DNA from 3 places in the Mesorhizobium sp. M7A.F.Ca.MR.362.00.0.0 genome. Region 1 is predicted to be linked to each of the others. Evidence: riboswitches for the same ligand, from Rfam matches in the RefSeq annotation. Region 1 holds a riboswitch; each other region holds the start of a gene.
The links. Region 1 has a riboswitch for thiamine pyrophosphate ahead of EOC06_RS27650 (YkoF family thiamine/hydroxymethylpyrimidine-binding protein). Riboswitches for the same ligand answer to the same signal wherever they lie in the genome.
Positions count from the first base shown of each region.

Region 2: linked by a shared signal. The riboswitch ahead of thiC (phosphomethylpyrimidine synthase ThiC) and the one ahead of EOC06_RS27650 (YkoF family thiamine/hydroxymethylpyrimidine-binding protein) in region 1 are both predicted to bind thiamine pyrophosphate.
Region 3: linked by a shared signal. The riboswitch ahead of thiB (thiamine ABC transporter substrate binding subunit) and the one ahead of EOC06_RS27650 (YkoF family thiamine/hydroxymethylpyrimidine-binding protein) in region 1 are both predicted to bind thiamine pyrophosphate.

Region 1 covers NZ_RZTF01000305.1:3,244-6,512, reverse strand. The annotation lists gene EOC06_RS27660 (formyltransferase family protein) at 1-1,001, shown strand, start outside; gene EOC06_RS27655 (hypothetical protein) at 1,041-1,361, opposite strand; TPP riboswitch at 1,557-1,670, shown strand; gene EOC06_RS27650 (YkoF family thiamine/hydroxymethylpyrimidine-binding protein) at 1,661-2,269, shown strand; gene EOC06_RS27645 (ABC transporter permease) at 2,373-3,119, shown strand; gene EOC06_RS27640 (ABC transporter ATP-binding protein) at 3,122-3,269, shown strand, end outside.
Region 2 covers NZ_RZTF01000023.1:4,511-7,779, forward strand. The annotation lists gene EOC06_RS05535 (metallophosphoesterase) at 1-223, opposite strand, end outside; gene EOC06_RS05540 (hypothetical protein) at 715-978, shown strand; TPP riboswitch at 1,296-1,412, shown strand; gene thiC (phosphomethylpyrimidine synthase ThiC) at 1,516-3,269, shown strand, end outside.
Region 3 covers NZ_RZTF01000366.1:304-3,572, reverse strand. The annotation lists gene EOC06_RS30080 (ABC-F family ATP-binding cassette domain-containing protein) at 1-276, opposite strand, end outside; gene EOC06_RS30075 (thiamine diphosphokinase) at 278-922, opposite strand; TPP riboswitch at 1,010-1,124, shown strand; gene thiB (thiamine ABC transporter substrate binding subunit) at 1,168-2,166, shown strand; partial or broken gene EOC06_RS30060 (ABC transporter permease subunit) at 2,418-3,269, shown strand, end outside.

The DNA of each region.
Region 1 (3,269 bases):
AGCCGATCACAGCCGTTTTTGTCCTCGATATCTCTAACCATACGGGGCCTCTGCTCGCCGGCTGGCTAGAGGCTGGAAATGCAATTGGCGCGATCATCGTGCCCGGGTTCCGGCGTCGTCCCACCGGTTTCAGCATCGGCAATTTCCGACGAAGGCTTCAACGCAAGCTGCTGCTCAGGCGGTTTGTCGGTAACACGCCTGTCAAGTTGATCGAATTTGGCCGCCCTTACGATTGGAATGCGCTTGGTCGCCAATTGTCTGACCTCCGCGCCGATGTGCTGGTCTGCTACACTTTGCCTGTCTTGATCCCTCAAGAGGTTCTTGGCCATTTTTCCAAAGGCGGGGTCAACCTCCACCCGGCGCTGCTCCCCGACTATCGAGGGCCACATCCGACCCAGCGCTTGGCCGTGGACGGCCGGTGTGCGGCTCATGGCGGCGTCACGCTCCACAAGATGTCCGCCGGTTTTGACGAGGGTGACATTCTCGGGCAGGTGCCGTTTTCCGAAGCTGACTGGACCTCGAGAGAAGCCTTGGCCGACAGCACGGCAACCGCTATGCGGATTCTGGTGAGCGAGGCGGTGCCGGCCTACTGCCGGGGGCTGTTGTCAGGAATGCCGCAGCCGAAAGGCGACTTCGTCTGGGCACGGCTTCAGCCCAGCCACCTGATAATCTCGCCGGCCATGTCGGTCGAGCATGTTGTACGGCTATGGCATGTGCTCGGCCTTCTGCCAGGCATCTATCTTGAAATCGGAACGCGCAAAGTCAGACTGGGATTCCAGATCAGAAGGCTGGGGCCTTGCACAGGAAAGGCTCCGGTCAGGCGGTGGGGAACAGTGGAATTCGATCTCGCCAACGGTCGGGTCCTGTATTTTACCTACGGTAGAGTGCTCAAACGGCTGCTCAATTCAAAACACCTGTTTTTGCGCCCGCCCGCCGGAAAACCCGCTCCACAAATCCGGCTGTTCGGCAAAACGAGTGCTGCGGACCAGAGAAACGGATGAAGCCGCTGGGCGATGCCCAGCGGCTTCATCTGTGTGCGGTTACTTGCCACAATTATTATCGTTTACCGTTGGCGCCGTCGCGTTACCATCGGCGTCCGTCTGTGCGCCTTGCGGGTTGGTCGGGCAATTCTGATCCGCGTTCGAATTCATGTCCCCTACCGTGCCAGTCGTGCTGTTGGTCGTGCCCGGGTCGACAGTGTCCGGCTCGACCGTATTCGGTGAAGCCGGCGTGTTCGGCTCAACCGTCACCGATTTGCCGCTGCCGCTTCCATTTGCGTTGTTGCTGCCGGCGCTTTGCGCCATGGCTGACGTGGCCAGACCAATGGTGAGAACGGAAGCTGCGAGGATTTTCATGAACATGGTTTGTCTCCATTTCTGTGAAGTCGTCGCTTGTTTTCTACGAAAGTGATCGCGTTGCGACTGTGGGGACAACCGGTCGCGGCGGCGAAGGTTCCCGACAAAATTCCGCTCAGGCGCACCGTGACTGGCGCAATGCTTTTGGCGCAGTGCTCTAAAAAAACGGCTTTCCCTTGAACTCGAATGATGCTTTAAGGCGCACATCCACAGGGGTGCTCCGTACGGTCGGGGCTGAGACGGGGGCGGCAAGCCCACAGACCCTAGAAGCTGATCTGGGTAATACCAGCGGAGCGAGGCGGGCGATGTTTTCAGGCGCACAGATTTCCCTATACCCCATGACCGACGAATTCGTCGGTGTCATTCTTGGCGCGCTCGGTGCGCTCGATCCCTGGCGCGACAAGCTCAGGATCGAGACCGACGACATCTCGACCTTGCTGGTCGGGCCGCCCGAAGTGCTGTTTCCCGCCATGCGCGACCTCTTCGTGGCGGCGGCACGCAGCGGCAAACATTGCGTGTTGTCGGCCGCCATCTCGCGCGGGTGCCCTGGCGAGCCGGATGACCCGATCTGCCGCTCCGATGCACTTGGCGGGCCTGTCGGGCCACTCGGCCCGCGCAAGGATGCGGCCATCGCGGCGGTGCGCAATGCTGCTGCCACCGGCCAGTCGGCGGCGGCGCAGTTCTCGCTCTATGTGATGGGCACCGACGACCACATGGACGAGATCTACGGCTGCATCGATTTTCTCAAGCAGTCCGGCGTCTATGAGCGTTCCAAGCATTTCTGCACGAAACTGCGCGGTGATGCCGGTGCGATCTTTTCGGCGCTGGACGAGGCCTTCTGCCGCTTCGGACCAGGCGCCGGCCACGTAACCCTCGACGTCACGGTCTCGGCCAACAGCCCGTCGGCTGTCTGAGCCAGCCGCGCTTTCGCGCTGCCGTCAAAGGTTGTCTCCCGTGGCCACATCATCAGTCGCTTCGCGCCCGATCGCGAGCCTTCTTGTCAAGGCAATGCCGGCCATGATCTCGGTCGGTTTGCTCCTGCTGGCGTGGGAGCTTTATGCCACCTATTCCGGCATCAGGCCGACGACACTGCCGGCGCCGTCGCGCGTTTTCGAGCAAGCGCTGCTCAATCGCCAGGCGCTGGCCGACAACGCCATTCCGACCATCGGCGCCACGCTGCTCGGCTTCTCCTGTTCGCTCAGCGCTGCCTTCGTGCTGTCGATGCTGGTCGACTTCTTCCAGCCGCTGCGGCGTGCGCTGTTTCCTGTCTTAATCGTCAGCCAGACCTTGCCGCTGGTGGCGATCGCGCCGCTGGTGGTGCTCTGGTTCGGCTTCGGGCTGGCGCCCAAGATCATGCTGGTGGCGCTGGTTACCTTCTTTCCGATGCTGGTTGCATTAGTCGAGGGTTATGAGTCGACCGAGGCCGAGATCGGGCAAATGCTGCGCGCCATGGGAGCAGGGCGCTGGCGCATCTTCATGCTGGCACGGCTGCCTTCGGCGCTGCCCTATTTCTTCGCTGGTTTGAGGATCTCCATCACCTACGCCGTGGTCGGCGCGATCTTCGCCGAATATGCGGGGGCCGCGAAGGGGCTGGGCATCTACATGCTCAACGCCAAGAACAATTTCCGTCCTGACCTGGTTCTTGCCGCCGTCGGAGTGAGCGCTGCCCTGACCCTTGTCCTGTTCGGGTTGACTGTACTGCTGCAGCGCCTTGCGATGCCCTGGGAGCGGGCCGGCAAGGAAACCGCCGGGAAGGGGGCCTAGCGATGAGCCGGCTCGAACTGCGGCATGTGCGCAAGGCGTTCGGTGGGCTCGACGTGCTGGCCGATATTTCGCTTAGCGTCGGCGCTGGTGAATTCGTCTCGATCCTTGGACCCTCGGGCGCCGGCAAATCGACACTCTTCCAGCTCCTGA
Region 2 (3,269 bases), on a different contig from region 1:
TGTCGCCACGGCTCGTGAAATCCCCCATGAAGGCGATCGAATCCAAGGGCTTCGAAGTCGTCAGCCGCCGAAGTTTCGTCAAGACGGCACGCAGCGAAGACGCGCGTAGCTTCTGCGTTATTTTCGGAGCGAACTTGCTATCCTTGGCATCGATGTTGCTAGAGGAAGGATGCCAGTCCGGATAGTGAATATCGCCTACTTGAAGGATTCGCACCCGCCGCATAACTCGCCCCCCTGCCGAGAGCCATAGACTAATCCGTTCGCTTTTGCCAAGCGCGAACGATCATCCGCAGTGTCCTTAACGAGGTAGCCTGCACTTTTCGAGAATTGCCACGGCGGCTATTTTTCGGCTGTGAAGCACACGAGACCCGTGACGTGAGACCCAGTTGCTCAATGCCCAGTTGCTCAATGAGCTTTCTTACGAATAAGGGAGAATTTCCGCGGCCGGACTATCTCTGAGCGAGCGTGCATGACTGCCAACGGAAGGTCTTGCACGCACCCTTGCGATCTTGAGCAATGGTCGCCATGACTTTCTTCTTGCAGGCTTTTGAGTGGCCCAGCCTGCGATCACCAGACCCCACCGATTCTAAAGAGCGTGGCAGATGGGATAGTCGAGGTTGCCCGTGCACAGTCACGCTCAGGGCTTGCGCCGCCCAGAGGACACGCTGAAAAGGCAGATTGGGGCGCAAGCACGCCATTCACGAGAGGTTCGACATGAAGACCATGCAAGAAAAAGACATTCCGGCATTCGTACAAGCAGTTGTGGACGCCGGCTGCAAAATTTGCGCGATTGGCAACTTGGGATACGTCTTTGGCGATGCTGATTTCACGCCAGCGCAACGGAGGGCCGTCGAGCCACAGCTGCGTAGGATTGCTGAAATCTACGGCGAACGCGATCATCTCATGAACGAGATAGCTGTATATCTGCGGTCGATCGGACGCCATGTCGAGGTTGAGCCGAAGACAGGTATTTCCTGATGGCCGTGATCGCGAGAAGCCGTCTTCCAACCTCTGAATCCTAAAGGAGGTGACCCCCAAGGCCGTTCGTCACCTTCGACCAGAATAACCACATCCGTGACCGCCTGAGCTACTTGGTCGATACGCGCACATGGCCAATACAGTTTCTCCATCCTTCACGAAGCGAATGAGGCTTTGGCCATTCAGCCCCGGTCTACGGGGCGTGACTTGTCCCCGATGCATGCGCGAGCTCTCCGCCCGGCTGGCCGCCGGTCGTCGCCACCGGCCGAAGGCGCCCGAATGCGCTTGACAAGATAGCGTCAGCCCGTTCAACCTAAGGCATTCACCAGGGGAGTCCCGGCAAGGGGCTGAGATACTGCTGGCTTTCGCGGCGCAGTGACCCGTTGAACCTGATCCAGTTCATACTGGCGTAGGGACGGTGCAAGCGCTTTGCGGGAGTTTACGCCCGAGGTCCTGTTGCAGCAGGTCTACAGAAGCGTCTTTTCATCCTTCCGGCACAGAACTGGGTCTCCAATGCATGAGCAAAGGAGCCTCACGATGAATGCCCTCACCCCCGCCGTATCGACGGGACCACTGCCCGCCTCGCGGAAAATCCACAAGCCCGGCGTCCTCTACCCGCAGATCAGGGTGCCGATGCGCGAGATTTCCGTCCATCCGACGGCCGGCGAACCGCCCGTCACCGTCTACGATCCGTCCGGCCCCTACACCGATCCATCAGTCGAAACCAGCATCGAAAAAGGCCTTGCCCGGCTTCGCCACGAATGGGTCACGGCGCGTGGCGATGTCGAAGCCTATGACGGCCGCCACGTCCGGCCGGAAGACAATGGATTCGCCACCGGCGAGCGCCTGACACCGGAATTTCCGATACGCAATCGGCCGCTCAAGGCCAAGCAGGGCAAGGCGGTGACCCAACTTGCCTATGCGCGCGCCGGCATCATCACGCCAGAAATGGAGTTCGTAGCCATCCGCGAGAATCTCGGCCGCGAGGTGATGCGCGGCAAGCTGCAACGCGACGGCGAAGCCTTCGGCGCGGCGATCCCAGATTTCGTCACACCCGAATTCGTGCGCGACGAGGTGGCGCGCGGGCGCGCAATCATTCCCGCCAACATCAATCATCCCGAGAGCGAGCCGATGATCATCGGTCGCAATTTTCTGGTCAAGATCAACGCCAACATCGGTAACTCGGCTGTCACATCGTCGATGGCCGAAGAGGTCGAAAAAATGGTCTGGGCTATCCGCTGGGGCGCGGACACGGTGATGGACCTGTCGACCGGCCGCAACATCCACAACATCCGCGACTGGATCGTGCGCAATGCGCCGGTGCCGATCGGTACGGTGCCGCTCTATCAGGCGCTGGAAAAGGTCAACGGCATCGCCGAGGATCTGAACTGGGAGGTCTACCGCGACACGCTGATCGAGCAGGCCGAGCAAGGCGTCGACTATTTCACCATCCACGCCGGCGTGCGGCTGCACTACATCCCGCTGACCGTCGACCGGGTCACGGGCATCGTCTCGCGCGGCGGCTCGATCATGGCCAAATGGTGCCTGCACCATCACCGGGAGAGCTTCCTCTACGAGCATTTCGAGGAGATCTGCGACATCGCCAGAGCCTATGACGTCTCCTTCTCGCTCGGCGACGGCCTTCGTCCCGGTTCAATCGCCGATGCGAACGACGCGGCGCAATTCGCCGAACTGGAAACACTTGGAGAACTCACCAAGATTGCCTGGGCAAAGGACTGCCAGGTGATGATCGAAGGCCCGGGCCATGTCCCCATGCACAAGATCAAGCAGAACATGGACAAGCAGCTCGCAGTGTGCGGTGAGGCGCCGTTCTACACGTTGGGGCCGCTGACGACCGACATCGCGCCGGGCTATGACCACATCACCTCAGGGATAGGTGCCGCCATGATAGGCTGGTTCGGCACCGCAATGCTTTGCTACGTCACGCCGAAAGAGCATCTCGGCCTTCCCGACCGCAACGACGTCAAGATTGGCGTGATCACCTACAAGATAGCCGCCCATGCAGCCGATCTGGCGAAGGGCCATCCGGCAGCGAAAACCAGGGATGATGCCCTTTCGCGCGCGCGCTTCGAGTTCCGCTGGGAGGACCAGTTCAACCTGTCGCTCGACCCCGAAACCGCACGGTCCTTCCACGACCAGACCTTGCCCAAGGAGGCGCACAAGCTGGCACATTTTTGTTCGATGTGCGGGCCGAAATTCTGCTCCATGCGCATTTCCCACGACATCCGTGCCGAGGCCCAGAAGGAAGGCATGGCGGCAATGGCGGCAAA
Region 3 (3,269 bases), on a different contig from region 1:
CCCGGCCTCGACATAGGCGCGGACAGTGGCAAAGCCCTCCATGTCGGGCATCTGCGGCAAATAGCGGACAGTTGCCGAAGGCTGGCGGAACACCTCGCCGTCCTGCGGCTCGATCAGGCCAGCGGCGATCTTCAGCAGGGTCGACTTGCCCGACCCGTTGCGGCCGACCAGTGCGATCTTGTCGCCGGCCGAAGCCGTCAAGGCGGCGCCGTCGAGCAGCGGCGTGCCGCCGAAGGTCAGTTTTATCCCGTCGAGGTTGAGAAGAGGCGGGGCCATGTCAGCTTTCAGGTAAGGGATAGGGATGAGCGAGCAGCATCGCGCGGCCATGGCCGAGCGCGATTTCGAGGCGGCCCTTGATCTCGTTGGAAATGGTCAGCGACGAACCGAAGGCCACCTTGACGTGGTTCAGCGGCCATTTGGCGCCGGTGACGGTCAACCCGGCAAGCTCGGAAAAGCCGAGCACCGAAAACAGCGTGCCATCGGCATAGTCGAAGCCGGCCGTTCCGCGCAGCAGGGGAATGCCTTCCTGGGCGCCGCTGGTCAGGAGCACATCGGTCCCTGCTTCGGCCAGGCGCAAGGCAAGCGCCAGATGCAGGAAAGCGTGGTCGGCTCGCTTGCCGCCGAAAGCACCTGCTAGCACCAGGCGGGTCGCGCCGCGCTCGAGTGCGGCGGCGATGGCAAGTTCGCCATCGGTCTGGTCCTTTTCCGCCGGGAAGGTCCGGCGCGGCACGGAAGCGAGATCGTCCGGCAGGTTCGCCGGCACGGAATCGAAATCACCCACCCACAGCTCCGGCACGAGGCCCAGCAACTGCGCATGGCCTATGCCGGCGTCGGCGGCGATGACGCGGGAGCCTTCGACCTGACGGTCGAGCCGTGGCGTGCGGATGAGATCGCCGCCAAGCAGGATGGTGAATGTGCTCATATCGTGTGGCCCTTACCAGCCCGGCACGGGAAACGGAAGGCGGCAAACTCCCACTTGCGTGGCGGATCGGCCCGGCCTATGTGTCGAAACGCTCTAACGGGGTGCCGGACGCGATCTTCGCGGACCGGCTGAGAGGCAGTCTCGCCAACCCGCTGAACCTGATCCGGTTTGTACCGGCGGAGGGATTAGACGTTTCGGACAGTCCGACGCCTCAATTCCTTTCAATTCGAACGAAGGAGGCGCCGATGCGCACGCTTTTATACGCTCTTGTTTCAGCAACGGTCGTGGCCTTGTCCGGACCGGCCTTGGCCAAGGACAAGCTCACCGTCTACACCTATGAGAGTTTTACCGCCGACTGGGGCCCGGGTCCCGTGGTGAAGAAGGCGTTCGAGGCCGAATGCGGCTGCGATGTCGAGTTCGTCTCGGTCGCCGACGGCGTCGCGCTGCTCAACCGCGTCAGATTGGAAGGCGCATCGACCAAGGCCGATATCGTGCTTGGCCTCGACACCAATCTCACCGCCGATGCCAAGGCGTCAGGCCTGTTCGCGCCGCATGGCACGGTGGCCGACGTCAATGTACCGGGCGGCTGGAGCGACGACACTTTTGTCCCCTTTGATTACGGCTATTTCGCTGTCGTCTACGACACCGAGAAGCTGAAGAACCCGCCGAAAAGCCTGAAAGAGCTGGTCGAAGGCAGTGCCGACGACAAGATCGTCATCCAGGATCCACGCACCTCGACGCCGGGCCTCGGCCTGCTTCTGTGGGTCAAGTCGGTTTATGGCGACAAGGCGCCGGAGGCCTGGGCCAAGCTCAAGCCGAAGGTGCTGACCGTGACGCCGGGCTGGAGCGAGGCCTATGGGCTGTTCACCAAGGGCGAGGCGCCGATGGTGCTGTCCTACACGACGTCGCCGGCCTATCACATGATCGCCGAGAACACCGGGCGCTACCAGGCCGCCTCCTTCGAGGAGGGCGAGTATCTGCAGATCGAGGTGGCGGGTATCACCACGACGGGAGCCAAGAATCCGCTGGCGGCCAAGTTTATGGCCTTCATGACCGGGCCTAAATTCCAGGATGCCATTCCCGAGACCAACTGGATGTTCCCGGCCGGCAAGACCGACAAGCCGCTCAATCCGGCCTTTGATAAACTGGTCAAGCCGACCAAGACCTTGCTGTTCAGCCCGCAAGAGGTCGCTGCCAATCGCAAGGCCTGGGTCGATGAATGGCTTGCGGTGATGAGCAAGTAGGGCGCGAGCCGCGTCGCATGTTTGCGCCAAGCCGCCCCCCTCTGGCCTGCCGGCCATCTCCCCCTCAGGGGGGGATATCGGCAGCTTTATCGCCTCTCTTAGTCCTGCCACTCTTGAGAATAGCGAAGGCGGCTGAGTGCGCAATCTCCCCCCTTGAGGGGGAGATGTCCGGTAGGACAGAGGGGGGTGGGCTCGGCCTTCGCCAGATATTCCCCTCGATCAATACCCGTCGCAGGGTTGGATAGCGCGAGATGCGTACGCGCCATCCAGCCGATCCCCGCGTCAGCGCCGGCATTGTCGCGCTTGCCGCGATCGCGCTGCTGATCGGCGGCGCGTTTGCCGGCCTGCTTTTCGAGGGCGCCCATGATTTCTCGGGCGCCTGGGCAGCCTTCGATCCCTATCTGCTTCGCGTCATTCGCTTCACGCTCTGGCAAGCGGCGCTCTCGACGCTGCTTTCGGCCATCCCGGCGCTGTTCGTGGCGCGGGCTCTGTCGCGACATCCACGTTTCTTCGGCCGCGCCTTCATCCTGCAGATCTTCGCCGTGCCGTTGGCGCTGCCGGCTATTGTCGCAGCGCTCGGCATTCTGGCGCTTTATGGCCGTGCCGGCTATTTCGCCGGCGTGCTTGCCCTGATCGGCGGCGGAAGCTGGCCGTGTATCTATGGCCTGTCCGGCATCCTCGTCGCCCATGTCTTCTTCAACCTGCCGCTGGCGACGCGGCTGTTCCTCGAGGCGCTGCAGACCATACCGGCCGACCAATGGCGGTTGGCGAGCCAACTCGGCATGGCGGCGCGGCCGGCGTTCCGGCTGATCGAATGGCCAACGCTGCGCGCCGCACTGCCCGGCGTCGCCGGGCTTGTGTTCATGCTCTGCATCACATCCTTCACGATCGTGCTGACGCTCGGCGGCGGGCCGGCCGCGACGACGCTGGAGGTCGGCATCTACCAGGCGCTGCGCTTTGATTTCGATCCCGCGCGGGCCGTTACACTGACGCTGTTGCAGATTGCCCTGACCTTTATCGTTGTGCTGGCCCTGACGCGCCTGGGCGCCAATGTGGTCGGCGACACCAATTTGCCGGTCGCGCAACGTCGGTATCTCTCAGTC